DNA from 2 places in the Peribacillus sp. S4 genome. Region 1 is predicted to be linked to the other one. Evidence: riboswitches for the same ligand, from Rfam matches in the RefSeq annotation. Region 1 holds a riboswitch; the other holds the start of a gene.

What was found. Region 1 has a riboswitch for S-adenosylmethionine ahead of mmuP (S-methylmethionine permease). Riboswitches for the same ligand answer to the same signal wherever they lie in the genome.
Region 2: it holds a riboswitch for S-adenosylmethionine, as region 1 does, so the genes downstream of both, ACJ9PY_RS13285 (YezD family protein) here and mmuP (S-methylmethionine permease) in region 1, are expected to answer to the same signal.

Annotation. Positions count from the first base shown of each region.
Region 1 covers NZ_CP175708.1:2,972,930-2,980,908, reverse strand. Annotated here, with positions in the region: gene ACJ9PY_RS14080 (ring-cleaving dioxygenase) at 27-1,004, shown strand; gene ACJ9PY_RS14075 (ring-cleaving dioxygenase) at 1,029-1,976, shown strand; gene ACJ9PY_RS14070 (alpha/beta hydrolase) at 1,976-2,584, shown strand; gene ACJ9PY_RS14065 (flavin reductase family protein) at 2,603-3,211, shown strand; SAM riboswitch class I at 3,447-3,549, shown strand; gene mmuP (S-methylmethionine permease) at 3,633-5,027, shown strand; gene mmuM (homocysteine S-methyltransferase) at 5,017-5,979, shown strand; gene ACJ9PY_RS14050 (hypothetical protein) at 6,277-6,444, shown strand; gene ACJ9PY_RS14045 (helix-turn-helix domain-containing protein) at 6,908-7,282, opposite strand; gene ACJ9PY_RS14040 (asparaginase) at 7,512-7,979, shown strand, end outside.
Region 2 covers NZ_CP175708.1:2,792,541-2,800,519, forward strand. Annotated here, with positions in the region: gene ACJ9PY_RS13265 (nitrite/sulfite reductase) at 1-111, opposite strand, end outside; gene cysC (adenylyl-sulfate kinase) at 128-727, opposite strand; gene sat (sulfate adenylyltransferase) at 771-1,919, opposite strand; gene ACJ9PY_RS13280 (phosphoadenylyl-sulfate reductase) at 1,972-2,688, opposite strand; gene ACJ9PY_RS13285 (YezD family protein) at 2,858-3,001, opposite strand; SAM riboswitch class I at 3,158-3,266, opposite strand; gene ssuE (NADPH-dependent FMN reductase) at 3,546-4,079, opposite strand; gene ACJ9PY_RS13295 (TetR/AcrR family transcriptional regulator) at 4,267-4,854, opposite strand; partial or broken gene ACJ9PY_RS13300 (SDR family NAD(P)-dependent oxidoreductase) at 5,030-5,774, opposite strand; gene pdxT (pyridoxal 5'-phosphate synthase glutaminase subunit PdxT) at 5,919-6,518, opposite strand; gene pdxS (pyridoxal 5'-phosphate synthase lyase subunit PdxS) at 6,520-7,407, opposite strand; gene ACJ9PY_RS13315 (PLP-dependent aminotransferase family protein) at 7,543-7,979, shown strand, end outside.

The DNA.
Region 1 (7,979 bases):
GATTTATAAAGATAGGAGTGGTACGGATGGAATTAAAAGGATTACATCATGTTTCGGCGATTACAGCAAAAGCGGGAAATAACTTTGAATTCTACACAAAAGTCTTAGGGATGCGATTAATCAAAAAAACGGTGAATCAAGATGATGTTCGTGTGTATCACTTATTTTATGGAGATCAAATTGGTTCACCGGGTACGGAATTGACGTTTTTTGAAATTCCGAATGCTGCCCGCACTCATGAGGGAAACAATAGCATTTCAGAAATTTCTTTAAGGGTGAGGGATGATGAAGCGCTAGAATATTGGAAAAAACGGTTTGTGGAATTCAATGTTGAGCACGATGAAATATCGAGCCGTTTTGAAAGAAAGGTGCTTTCTTTTAAAGATCCTGAAGGGCAGAGGCTTCTTCTGGTTTCCGATCAGGATAATAACGGCGTTGATGGAGGATTTCCGTGGGATGGAAGCCCAGTCCCGCAAGAGTTTTCCATACTTGGATTAGGACCAGTAAAACTCACAGTACCCAATATTGAACAAACAGAAAGTGTTCTTATCGAGGTATTGGGGTTCAGGAAATCAGGCACATACCCATCCGTAATCAGGGGGCAAAATCCGATAGTCGTTTACGAGACAGGTGAAGGAGGAACTGGAGCAGAACTTCATATTGAAGAAAGGAATGACATACCTCGGGAAAGGCTGGGGAGGGGTGGAGTACACCATGTTGCCTTTCGGGTGGATGATGAAGAAGAATTGAGAAAATGGGTAGAAAAGATTAGTGAATCGAAATTCGTGAACTCGGGATATGTGGACCGCTTTTATTTCCGTTCACTCTATTTTAGGGAGCCGAATGGCATATTATTTGAATTAGCTACTGATGGACCTGGTTTTGAAGTGGATGAAGCTGAGCAGCATCTAGGTGAGAACCTTGCCCTGCCACCTTTTTTGGAATCGAAAAGAAGGGATATTGAATCGAATTTAAAACCACTTAATACAAAATCAACTAATTAATCAACGGGAAAGGAAGTAATCGGCATGCAAAAACAAAATGCAGGGATACATCATATAACCGCAATTGTAGGCAATCCTCAAGAGAATGTGGATTTTTATGCTGGAGTATTGGGAATGCGTATGGTGAAGAAAACCGTTAATTTTGATGATCCAGGCACCTATCATTTATATTTCGGAGATGAATCCGGTTCACCGGGCACAATCATCACTTTCTTTCCTTGGCCTGAGGCATACCGAGGGACAATTGGCTCCGGACAAGTGGGGATTACAACATATGCCGTTCCGGAGGGTTCAATGGGCTTCTGGGAAAATCGTTTGGATAAATTTAATATAGACTTTGAAAAGGTTTCACGTTTCGGTGAGGAATATCTTGAGTTCCAAGACCCACATGGTTTGCAACTTGAACTGGCTGAGCGTAGAGAAGGTAAAAATAGCGAGTGGTCATTCGGCGGTGTACCAGCTGATAAGGCGGTCAAGGGTTTCGGCGGAGCTGTATTATTGACGTCAAAACCGAACAAAACGATGGAACTATTAGAGGAAGTGATGGGCCTTCAAAAGGTTGGGGAAGAGGGCGATTTCATCCGCTTCAAATCCACATCGGATATCGGCAATTTGATCGATGTTAAAAAAACGGTTTTACCAAACGGTAAAATCGGAGTGGGAACTGTCCATCACATTGCATGGCGTGCGAGCGATAAGGAAGATCATAAAGAATGGAGGGACCATATCGGTAACCATGGCTATGGTGTGACCCCCTTTACAGACCGACAATACTTCGATGCGATTTATTTCAGGGAAGATGGAGGCATACTCTTTGAAGTTGCCACAGATCCACCTGGCTTTGCTCATGATGAAACGAAGGAAACGATGGGCAGTAAATTAATGCTGCCGCCATGGTTGGAAGAAAAGCGGGAAGTTATGGAAAAAACGTTACTGCCGGCAGTGCCGAGAGTACTAGAGGAGGATAAATGATGAAACATATTTTTCAAAAAGGAAGTAATCCAGAAGCTCCGTTACTACTGCTGTTACATGGCACTGGAGGAACGGAAACAGATCTCTTGCCATTATCCGAAATGGTTTCACCCGGTTCGTCCGTACTGAGCGTACGGGGAAATGTACTTGAAAATGGAATGCCCCGTTTTTTCCGACGGTTAGCTGAAGGGGTTTTTGATGAAGAGGATTTGATTTTCCGAACGAAGGAGCTTTATGACTTCTTGGAATCAGCGTCCGGAAAATATGACTTCGACCGTGACAGAGTGGTGGCATTAGGTTATTCCAATGGTGCAAATATAGCGGCAAGTTTGCTGTTCCATTACGAGGGGGCCTTACAAGGAGCAATTCTTCATCATCCAATGGTTCCAAGACGAGGGATTGCTTTGCCGCCCCTTTCAGATATACCTGTATTTATTGCTGCAGGTAAAAACGATCCGATTTGCCCGGCAGAAGAAACTGAAGAGCTTAATCAACTTTTACAGCAAGCTGGCGCTACAGTTGAAGTTCAATGGGAAAATTATGGTCATCAGTTGACACGTTCAGAGGTTGATGCAGCAGGTTCATGGTTTCAAAAGAACTTTTTATAAGAATGAGGGGGAATGAAGATGATTTCTGTTAACCCTGAAAGTCTGACTGAACGGGATAATTATAAGTTTTTGACTGGAAGTATTATACCGAGACCTATAGCGCTGGTTACGACACAATCCGAAACCGGTACAATCAATATAGCGCCGTTCAGCTTTTTTAACATAGTCAGTTCAAATCCTCCGATGATTTCCATTTCTGTTCAACGGAAAGAAGGAGTTTCAAAGGATACAGCCCGAAATGCAATTCAAACAGGTGAGTTCGTTGTTCATATCACTGACGAAAATAATGTTGCTGATGCAAATCGAACGGCCAAGGAACTCCCATCTGAAGAAAGTGAATTGGGTCTTACTAATTTCACGCTGGCTGTTAGTGATAGGGTATCCGTACCAGGATTGGAAGAAGCGAAGGTGCGTTTTGAATGTACATTAGAGCAATCGATTCCATTGGCAGGTTCCAAGAATGAACCTGGTTGTGATTTACTGATAGGGAAAATAGTCTGCTATCATATAGAGCAAGATATTTACCATAATGGCCGTATTGACCCGAATGGGCTAAAACCTGTAGCAAGATTAGCAGGTCATACTTATACAAAACTAGGGGAATTATTTGAAATAGAACGTCCTTAAGGAAAAAGAAAAAAATGGCGACATCTTTTAAGATGTTGCCATTTTTAAGACCAAAATGACCCCGGTTAGTTTTATTTGCCATTATAATACGCTTAGCGCCTGTTCCAAAAATAAGCAACCTTTTAATATTAATGCCGCAGACGCCATGATCGTTAGCATTTAAAAGGAAGTCTTTACATTCCGAAACAAAACTTGACAAATTTTTCATAGATTGATACAGTTATAAAAAAATAATTTCTTATCCAGAGAGGTGGAGGGACTGGCCCTATGAAACCTCAGCAACAGGTCTACAAAGACACTGTGCTAATTCCAGGGGGTGAAACCTTGATAGATAAGACCGTACGTGTTTATTTGTCAGTAACGCACTCTTTTTTAGAGTGCGTTTTCGTTTTTTCTGGATGCAAGATTAAGGAGAGTAAGAATGGATAACAAAAGGAAGCATGATTTTCAAAGGCAAATGCAAGCACGGCATATAATAATGCTATCGCTTGGCGGGGTGATTGGAACTGGTTTATTCTTAAGTTCGGGTTATACGATTCAACAGGCTGGTCCGTTCGGAACCATCCTTTCGTATCTGATTGGTGCATTGGTGGTTTATCTTGTCATGCTATGTCTAGGTGAACTATCAGTGCATATGCCCGAGACAGGTGCGTTTCATAGTTACGCAGCCAAATACATCGGACCAGGGACAGGGTATACAGTAGCCTGGTTGTATTGGCTAACCTGGACTGTTGCACTAGGTTCGGAATTCACGGCTGCAGGATTGTTGATGCAGCGATGGTTTCCATCAATCAGTGTCTGGATATGGAGTGCTCTATTTGCCATTTTGGTTTTGGCATTAAATGCGTGGACCGTTAAGTTTTTTGCTGAATCCGAATTCTGGTTTGCGTCTATAAAGGTATTTGCTATTGTAATATTCATTATTCTGGGAGCTGCGGCAATGATAGGTTTCATTCCAATGATTAACGCACAATCAGCTCCGTTATTTTCCAATGTTACAAGTGCAGGTTTATTTCCAAATGGTGCTTTTGCCATTCTAATGACGATGCTCGCGGTGAATTTTGCATTTTCTGGAACTGAATTGATCGGAGTTGCAGCTGGAGAAACTGTGAATCCGGAAAAAACGATTCCAAAGGCAATCCGTATGACATTATGGAGATTGATTATCTTTTTTGTAGGTACCATCGTTGTTTTATCCGCATTATTGCCTGTTTCGGATGCAAGCGTATTAGAGAGCCCCTTTGTTGCCGTTCTAGAACGAATTGGAGTGCCATATGCAGCGGATATTATGAACTTTGTTATATTAACTGCCATTTTGTCCGCTGCGAACTCAGGACTATATGCCTCATCTAGGATGCTTTGGTCACTTGCAGATAAGAAAACTATTTCACCAATATTTGCAAAATTGACAAAACGGGGTGTTCCCTTGAATGCAGTCCTTTTCAGTATGCTGGGCGGTGTTTTAGCACTTTTCTCGAGTATTATTGCGCCGGATACTGTATATATAGTGCTTGTATCCATTTCTGGACTAGCCGTGGTTATAGTTTGGATGAGTATTAGCGCGTCACAGTTTCTATTTCGCAGACGATATATAAACGAAGGAAACTCAGTTAATGATTTGGCTTATCATACACCATTATATCCATTCGTACCAATCGTTTCATTTATGCTATGTCTTGCTTCTTGCATAGGAATTGCATTTGATCCTACACAAAGAATAGCACTATATTGTGGCATTCCGTTTATTTTGTTTTGCTATGGAAGTTATTATCTGACACAAACCATAAAGAAAAGAGGAGTAGACCATGAAAAATAAAATTAACCCAATTGAAGCAATTTTACAAGGTCATTCAGTTATGATTTTGGACGGAGCTTTAGCTACAGAGCTTGAAAGTCATGGGTGTGATTTGGACGATCCCCTGTGGTCTGCACGTGTATTACTTGAAAATCCAGAAGTGATTTACCAGGTGCACTCTGACTACTTTCGAGCTGGTGCTGACTGTGCGATAACGGCAAGCTATCAAGCAACAGTTGAAGGTTTCGCCCTCCGCGGAATACAAGAAAAAGAGGCATTGGATCTAATCAGGAAAACGGTTTTACTAGCAAGAAAAGCAAGAGATGACTTTTGGAAGGAAGAATATCAAACGATTAGACCTAAGCCATTGGTTGCTGCATCAGTTGGACCTTATGGGGCTTATCTTGCAGATGGTTCAGAGTATGTTGGGAATTATGGTGTTTCAGATGAAACTTTGGCGGCATTTCATCGCTCACGAATATCAGCTTTGATTGAAGCAGGAGCTGACATTTTAGCATTTGAAACGATTCCTTCCCTGCAAGAAGCAAAAGTATTACATTCATTATTGAAAGATTATCCAGAAGTTTATGCTTGGCTGTCCTTTTCTTTGAAAAATGAAAAAGCGATAAGTGACGGCACATTGCTGGAGGAGTGTGCCAGATTGTTTGGGGACAGTGAGCAAATTGCCGCAATTGGCATCAACTGTGCGCCTGTATCAGTTATCACGGAAGCCATACAGGTGTTGCGTGCAAACACGCATAAACCAATTATCGTTTATCCGAATTCCGGTGAATCATATAATCCAGAAACTAAAACATGGCATGGTCCAGAATCATGTAATAGGCTCGATGTGAAATCTGAAGATTGGCACCATGCGGGGGCAAATATAATTGGAGGATGTTGCAGAACCGCTCCTCATCATATTGCGGGCATTTCAAGAAAGTGGCGACCTTCCGTGGTAACGTTCTCCTAGCATTTTTTGTTATCAAAAATATTGTTATTAAATATGTAAGTAGTCGGGAAACCTATAAACAAAAAGAACAGGAATCTGGCGGTTTCTGTTCTTTTTGAGCTCTTTATTCAGATTCGAGTAATTTGAAAGGATTGAATTAATAATTTCTTGGCACTTAGAAATAAGTCGCGCAAGATCAGCTGAAAATTACAGGTAAACCAACCCTTTTGCAAAAACTGTAAAAAGAGAAATTAAATCATATTTTTTTCGTGCTTGGGAAAACTAGACAAACAATGAATGGAAAGGAGAGAATGAGTTATGAGTCGTGGTAAAAATTTTAATCATAAAGAAAAAGGACATCCAGGAAATTTACCCAATAATAGAATTAGCGAAGAGAAGGAACACAGCCGCCAGTATGAACAGATTGAGGATATTGTCACTCATGAAGCTTTCAAGAATAGGGAAAAAGAAGATGAAATGCCTTAAAAAATGGAAATGTAGCATATCTGTTGAGACATTATATTGAGGAATTTTCATTTCTTTAAGGATTCCAATAATAGAAGCACATGATTTAAGACATAACGCTCACTTCATGTTGCTTCTTTTTTGATTAATTCACCGGGGGAAACCATGATCTTTGCCATGTTTTTTCTTTCATTGCAAATAGATAAAGAGGGAAAATGAATAAGTCTAAAGAGGACAACAGAAAATGAAGATGGATGATTTTTTAAAAAAACCGACTATCTTCTATATATTAGTTAATGAAATTTAAATTTCTAAACACAGAAATAATTACGTGCAACCGTCAAAATGGGCGAACCGACCTATCCTAATTGATGAAAGCCGCGGTATATTACAGTTATAATGAAATGAACATGTCAGGCAGTATAAGAACCTGCTGATGAAGTACGCTTCTTTTACCAAATACCAGTTTAAACTCAATGTCTGCCTATGTTTCATTTTGTTTATCGCGATTTATTTCCACTTCCCGTTTAGCTCTAATAAAAGCGATAAATTGAATCGTTTCCTCTTCAGACAGGGTAATTCCATCTACAGCTAGCTTCATATCTGGTAAATCCGTTAATTCCATGACTTGAGGCGACTCATTATCCATATCCTTAGATTGATAATCTACTCGACCCAGAATGTAATCAGTTGAGGTATCATATAAGCCTGCCAATAAATTAATCGTTTCTAATGAAGGGCGGCGGTGGCCCGATTCGTAACCGGCATAGGTACTTTTGGCGATTCCGAGCCTGTCAGCGGTATATTGCAAAGACCATCTTTTGGACTTCCTTAATGTAGTCAATCTATTTAAAATCATTATTATTACTCTCCTTTTATATAAATCCATTATAACATCATATTGAAAAAAGTGTACGCGTAATGAATAACTTTCGCTTGATTTCACTATGAAACATGACTATAATAACATGTGTTGTACGCGTTACATGAACATTTACAGCGGAAACATCCTTTTCTGAGATATTAGAATGATAGTGAAACAGGGAGGCTTATTAGGGGGTAGTATATTGGAAAAGTTAAAATCAAAAATGAAGAAGTTGATGTTGCTTACTACAGGTGGTACAATTGCATCGTTAGAAGGAAAAAATGGACTTGTTCCAGAAATGAAAGCTGACGAAATTTTAGGCCACCTACCGGGATTGGATTTACTATGTCAGATTGATAGTAAGCCTTTGATGAATATTGATAGTACAAATATGCAGCCGGAAGATTGGACAGAAATGGCACAATCCATCCATAAGCACTACCATGATTACGATGGCTTTGTGATTACCCATGGAACAGATACAATGGCTTACACTTCTGCTGCGCTCTCATATATGTTACAAGATTTAGGGAAACCAATCGTCATTACTGGTTCTCAGGTCCCGATTGCCTTTAAAAAGACAGATGCCAAAAGGAATATCTCTGATGCGATCCGGTTTGCTTGTGAAGATATTGGAGGAGTATATGTTGTTTTTGATGGCAGAGTCATTCAGGGTACGAGGGCCATTAAA
Region 2 (7,979 bases), 180 kb from region 1:
GTAATGTGGAATATCATCAAATATCTTCAAGCCGTCTTTTTCCAATTTCCAGATTTCCGTTTTATTTTTAGCGATTAGTGGATTTTCCGACCAAAATTTCTCGTAAACCATTACATTTCCTCCTTGATTAAATCGCTTTCTTTGCTGTTAAATAACCGATTACCTGTTCAACGCACTCTTCAATGCTGTATTGGTCGGATTCTAAAATGATTTCCGGTTGTTCAGGTTCTTCGTATGGAGAGTCGATTCCGGTAAAATCTTTAATGATGCCTTTACGGGCCTTGTCATAAAGTCCTTTTGGATCACGCACTTCGCACTCTTCGATCGGACACTTTATGTATACTTCAATAAACTCCCCTTCTTCGAGTAAATCACGTACAATCTGCCGATCTGCCCTGAAAGGTGATATGAAAGCGGTCAATACGAACTGCCCACTATCCACGAATAACTTGGAAACCTCACCGATCCGCCTAATATTCTCGGTTCTATCTTCTTCAGAAAAACCTAAATCTTTATTTAAGCCATGACGGATATTATCACCATCCAAAACATAACTTCGAATATTCCGATTGTATAACTCTTTAGCGACCGCGTTTGCAATCGTTGATTTTCCGGAACCCGATAGTCCTGTAAACCATAGAACCGTGCTTTCATGCCCGTTCTGCTTCCGTCGGTGCTCCTTGGTCAATGACGTCTCATGCCATGTGACATTCGTACTTTTACTCATTTGATAATCCCCCTCTTCATGTGGCCCTTCCATTTATGTCCAATCAGTTATAAACTTCATTTTTTTTTAGACCTTCTATCAACACCTCGATGACTTCCTTACGGCTAAAGGTAGCTGGAGGAATTTCTCCATTACGCAACATTTCCCTTACCTTCGTTCCAGACAGGATGACATGATCTTCCTTGCCATGCGGACAAGTTTTAGCGGAAGCCATATTGCCACATGCTTTACAGTAAAAACTATGTTCAAAGAATAATAGCGTGATTCCTAACTCATCTGCGTTAAAGTTCCCAAAGATTTTTTGGGCATCGTATGTGCCATAATAATCGCCCACACCAGCATGATCACGTCCGACGATAAAATGGGTGCAACCATAATTTTTACGGACCATCGCATGGAAAATGGCTTCTCTAGGTCCTGCATAACGCATGGCAGCAGGAAAAACTGCAAGGGAGACGCGATCCTTAGGATAATATTTGTCAAGCAGCACTTTATAGCTTTCCATTCTTACATCTGCCGGAATGTCATCTGATTTAGTGGCACCGACGAGAGGATTTAAGAATAAACCGTCGACGATCTCCAATGCTGTCTTTTGAATATATTCATGTGCACGGTGAACAGGGTTCCTCGTTTGGAAACCGACAACCGTTTCCCATCCTTTTTCAGCGAAAGCCTTCCTTGTCTCGACTGGGTCCAAATAATGAGCTTGAAATAGCGGACGCTCTATTCTCTTGATCAACTTTATTTCCCCGCCGACATATACATCCCCGCGGTTATATAAATTTTTCACTCCAGGATGCTTCTCATCCGCTGTTTGATATACCAATGTCGCTTCCAATTGCTTATCTGGAGTGTAAATGTCGGACACGGAGAGAACCCCGTATGTTTCACCATCATGGGTTAATGTTACTTCTTCACCTATAGTAAGGCTTCCTGCAGTTTCTTCGGTCAAAGGCAACGTAATCGGGATGCTCCATACATGTCCGCTGCTAAGCCTCATATCCTTTACCACTGTCTCATAGTCACTTTTTGTAAAAAATCCTTTAATCGGGCTGTAGGCACCAGTCCCTATCAATTCAAGATCGCTTAAAGCAATTTCATCGATTTCGATTGACTTCGTTATTTTACTAAAATCATATTTTGGTTCCCAAAGATCGATTAATGTTCCTCCGTGCGGTAAACTGATTGTCATGCTAATTTCCCCCTATGGTTTCTATTTATTTAAGCCTATAATTTCTATTTATTTAAGATAAATGCAATCCGCATTCCGTTTTTTGAGCCCCTTGCCAACGGCCTGAGCGTAAATCATCTGCATTGAAGGCAGGTGCAGTACACGTTTTACATCCAATGCTCGGATATCCATTATCATGCAGGACATTATATGGAAGTCCATTTTTGTGGGCATAGCGCCAAACATCTTTCCATGTCCAATGTATGAGCGGGCATATTTTAACTGATTTGAACTTATTATCCTTATTGATATACTCGGTCTTAGCCCTTGTTTCGGATTGCTCCCTCCGCAGTCCCGAAAGCCAGGCTGTTGCCGATGAAAGCACATCTGTAAGCGGAACGATTTTACGGATGTTACAGCATTTATTGGAATCACTAAGCCATAATTCATCGCCATATTCCGCCGCTTGTTCCTCAAGCGTCAAGTCAGGTTTCTTCATTTCGATCAAAAGCTTCGGATATCGCTTCTTCACTTCCTCGATCAATTGGTAAGTTTCCTCAAAATGAACATCTGTATCTAGGAAAACTATTTTTGCCGAAGGATTGACCTTCGCCAATAAATCCGTAAGCACGATGCCTTCAATACCAAAACTGCAAGCATAAATCAGTTTGTCTCCATAATGGTCATTCGCCCATTGCAGAACTTCCAAAGCACCTTTTGTCTCAGTGTCTTCAGGAAATACGGGGAAGTCCCCTGTATTGAAATTTTCATAGTTTATTAATGCAGCCAACTTTGTAGCCCCCTCTAAAAACTTGCTGTATCAGGTTAGAGTAACTGTTGATCAATTCCCGTTGTAATATCCCCCGGGTTATTTGAATCTAGGAAAAAGAGACGAATCTAACCAATACTCTCTTTATATCAGTTAAACCCGCCTCTAGTTTTTCTAGTCAGCAGATACCTTATTTAATTCTTAGTTTTTCATTTCTCTCCATTTGAATGATTTTACCATCCTGGACAATAAGTGTAATGGATCCATATTTCATTGAATTAAGCATTTCTTGAAGTCGTTCAAAAATTTCTTCAAGCTGATTCTCTTTATTCAAACCAGTTCCTCCTTTAAGAAAACCCGCGAATATTTTATTTTAATTTTTTTAGATTTATATAATTCCATACAACCTTACATTGTTATGGTCTGCCTAAAATTTTCACAAAAAACAAAAATCTTTCCATGATGGAAAGATCGCAAGGTAAATATCTTTACCTTATCTTCCAAAATGATCAACATTTTGTTGGAGTTAGCACCTTGCATCCATCATGCAGGTTGCCGGACTTCAAAGGGCCAATTCCCTCCGTCGCTCTGGATAAGTTTTATTATTTTAAATATTAACATATATTTAATCCTTGTCAATGGAGTTTTCTTATAAAATAACTTGGTTTAATATTATGGATGAACTGTTATTTTTATACACACTATTCAATTTATGATTTTATGTTCATATAAATACGAAAATAGACTCGTCTTTTTAGATAAAATCTCCAAAAAAATGAGTCTATTTTCATTAATAGGCCTAATATTGACGCGTATTATTCTAAAAAAATTTCTAAGGTTCCAGTCTTTTTATAGAAGGAATTAATTTATTGAAGTCATTAATTTCTTAACTGTATCGCTTCTACAAATTCTTGAACCTGACTCTGGACGCGATCAATTAAATGCAAATCATTGATTGGATTTTCTGGATTCTGTTTATCTATTTCCTTATCAACAAAATAAATCCCCTGCAGCGGCTCGCCTTTTAATATTGAAATTAATGGTTTAAGCGCATAGTCAATCGCCAATAGATGCCTGTTACTTCCACCAATCATGATTGGCAACACCGGCTTACCCTTAAAAGCACCTTCTGGCAGCAAATCAATCAATGCTTTCAATACACCTGTATAAGAAGCCTTATAAACCGGTGAACCTATAATGACTCCTCTGGCTGCTTGAATTCGCTCTGAAAGCTTTGAGATATCCTCGCTATTATATTTCCCTTGGAATAAATCATCTGCTGAGAAATCCGTAATCGAGAAATAAGCTGTAGTAAATCCTGCATTTTCGACTAATGATTGAATATGTTTTAGTGAAATGTCCGTTCTTGATGGAATAGCCGGACTTCCTGATAAAATTACGATATCGCTCATTTGATACCCTCCAATGTTACAAGATTTCCAGATATAATTTTCTTAAAGCATTTCGTGAAGTATACATTTATCGTAATTGTCTGAAAAATATAAGTCAAATCTTACACTCTGGACTCCTACTCTTAATGAAAAAAGAAACGGTCATATTTACGGCTTGATGCTCATGCCCTTAAATATGACCGTTTCATTATGTATGATTTTGTTTCCCATGAATACCATATACCAAAAGTTGAGCAATGCTCTTAATTCGTTCAGAAGTAAAATATGGCTCCTTTTTTTGTTGATGGATCTCATAATGTGTAGATAAAGCCAATGTGAAAGAAATGATCCCTACATTAAATAAAATAATATCAGAGATATATTGTATCTCTCCGCTATCTATTCTCTTCTGTATTTCAATATGCCTGGCATTTGGCTTGAAAATCTGATCTACATATTGCTTTGAAATATCTTGATCGAATTGTGTTTCCCTAAATAATATCGAAAACTGTTCTTTATTTTCAAGAATTTTTTTTATCATGGTAGTAACATGATTCTCCACTAGATCATCCGTGGATAGATGGCTAGTCCCATCTTCAGATTCCTCTTTTTCATTAGGGGTAATTGTAGCCAAAAGCAAATCTTTTTTGCTGTCAAAGTATTTGTAAATAGTAGCTTCGGAAACATTGCATGCAGAGGCAATTTCATTCGTTCTTGTCATGTCAAAACCTTTAGTGGCAAAAAGAGTCCGGGCTACATTTATGATTCGTTCTTTGGTTTGCTGCCCTTTTTTCAAAAATATCAACCTTCTTTTATAAAGATAAGACCGGTTTCACCCATCTATTTCCCATGATATATCGCTGGTATCAATCGGTCAATATTACCTTTGATCTATTAGAATTCAATATTCCCATATATCATAAATAGAAAACATCATCTGGTTGGGACATGTTTTCTATTTATGAAAAAAATCACTTAAAAGATGCATAGCCATCATCGACCATGACTACACTTCCATTGATCGCATCCGCTTCCTCTAACGATAATAGATAGACGGCATTTGCAATGGCTTCTGGCTTAATCAATTCACCGCGCATTTGACTTGCTTTCAATTTATCGATGATTCCCATGTCTTTATAACCTTGTATGATAGGAGTGTCGACCCCGCCCGGCGCAATGCCCACAACGCGTATGCCATGAGCACCCAATTCCAAAGCTGCTGTCTGTGTCATCATTCTTACAGCGCCTTTAGTCGCCTGATAGGCAAAAGTCCCATGGGAAGCTAAGTAGCCAAACACGGAAGCGGTATTTATAATGACTCCCTTGTTACCCAGTTCCTTCATTTTCCGTCCTGCTGCCATGATTCCAATGGCCACTCCGTACTGGTTCACCCCAATCGTTTTGTAGTAACCTTCCATATCTTGGTCTAGGATCATACCGCCCGCACCAATGCCGGCATTATTAAACATGATATCGAGCCTTCCGTATGTTTCCACTGCTTTATTGATTAACGATTCAACATCTTCCTACTTAGAAACATCCGTTTTAACATAAATCGCCACTCCACCATTAGCTGTTATCTGATCAACGGTTTCCCGACCCATTTCTTCATTAAAATCCGCAACAAACCTTGTCCCCTTTTGCTGCAAATTTCAGGCATGTGGCTCGGCATAAACCGCTTGCTCCCCCTGTGATAACTGCAACTCTTGCTGTCATATACATTCCCCTTCCAAATAAGTAAGTAAACACTTACTTTTTAATATAAAAGTAAAGAATAGTAAATTCAAGCAATATGTATTTTTATAGAGTTTTGAGCTTTCAAAAGTAAAGCTGTCCTATTAATAGGACAGCTTCATTTGTTTAGCAGGTTTTCAATTCGGCCTTACTTACGGATGTCTTCACCATTTCAATGAAAAGTTGAAGGAAGCGATCATCACCTGTCAATTCTGGATGAAATGCACTTACGAGGACATGGTCTTGTCTCGCAGCCACTACATTCTCTTCATAAACAGCCAATACTTCTACACCTTCTCCAACTTCATCAGCAAATGGCGCCCGGATGAATACTGCCTTATATGGGGCTTCCATTCCTTTGATGGATAGGTCAGCCTCGAAACTTTCCCGTTGACGTCCAAATCCGTTCCTTTTCACGGAAATGTCCATTAGTCCGAGATAGGCCACCTCATCGCCAGTCAATTCATTTGCCGCCAATACCATCCCAGCACATGTACCGAAAATTGGTTTTTTATCTTCGAAGAAAGTTTTGATCGGTTCCATAAATCCATAACGATCCATTAGCTTCCTCATCGTCGTGCTTTCTCCGCCTGGAATGATCAAGCCATCGATTTCCCGCAACTGTTCCGGTTTTTTTACTATAATCGCTTGTTCGCCGGCAGCTTTGATTTGGTTCAAGTGTTCTTCAACCGCTCCCTGTAATCCCAAAACACCGATCGTTATCATATTACCATCCACGTTCCTGCATCCGTTCTGCCGGAGCTAGTTTGGAAATATCAATGCCCTTCATTGCACTGCCCAATTCTTTTGACAACTTGCCAATCAATTCATAATCGGTGAAATATGTAGTCGCTTGAACGATTGCGGATGCGAATTTTTCTGGAGTTTCAGATTTAAAAATACCAGACCCAACGAAAACGCCATCTGCTCCCAATTCCATCATCAATGCAGCATCTGCTGGAGTGGCAATTCCGCCCGCTGCAAAGTTAACTACAGGCAATTTACCTGTGCGTTTGATTTCTCTTAAAATTTCAAATGGGGCTCCAAGATTTTTTGCCTCTGTCATTAATTCATCATCACTCATGATGCTAACTTTGCGAATTTGTGACTGTACCTTTCTCATATGACGCACAGCTTCCACAATATTACCTGTTCCTGGTTCTCCTTTTGTACGAAGCATGGATGCTCCTTCACCAATACGGCGCGCAGCTTCGCCTAAATCACGGCAGCCACAAACGAAAGGTACTGTGAAATCACTTTTTAGAATATGGTATTCTTCATCCGCAGGAGTCAGCACTTCACTTTCATCGATATAATCCACTCCCATGGATTCCAGGACCCTTGATTCAACGATATGGCCAATCCTTGCTTTAGCCATGACCGGGATTGAGACTGCATTCATTACTTCCTCGACAATTCGCGGATCTGCCATTCTTGCTACGCCGCCAGCCGCACGGATGTCGGAAGGTACCCTTTCCAATGCCATGACAGCGACCGCACCAGATGCTTCTGCGATTTTTGCTTGTTCTGCGTTAATGACGTCCATGATTACGCCACCCTTTTGCATTTGTGCCATTCCTCTTTTTACTGTGTCAGTTCCTAATAATTTTTCCATTTTTTTCTTCCCCCTAATATTTTCATTTTTTAGATTTGTTAGGCTTAGTATAAAAAAGAGTTGACCACATTGAAAGTGTCAGTTTTAATAAGTTTAATGAGGTCAGTAAAAATTTATCAAAAAGGTGGCAACAAAATGAATATGCTTTCTTGCGATTTAAATCGGTTAAGTGAAGTACCTTTGTACGAACAATTATATTCATATATTAAAAAAGAAATCATTGAAGGCCGTCTTCTTTACGGCACAAAACTACCTTCCAAGCGGAAATTGGCAGAGTTCCTTCAAATAAGTCAAAATACCGTGGAGACTGCATATGAACAATTGACTGCTGAAGGATACGTTGAAGTCATACCAAGAAAAGGGTACTATATTCAAACTTTCGAGGATTTAGAGTATACACAAACTAACCAAGTATCAGTGGAACAAATCAATCATAAACAAGGGGAATTGCTATATCATTTTCATCCCAGCCAAATTGACACGGAACATTTCCCATTTGAAAAATGGAGAAAATACATGAAAAGCAAAATCGATGAATCACATCAAGATCTTCTTTTACTTGGGGATTCTCA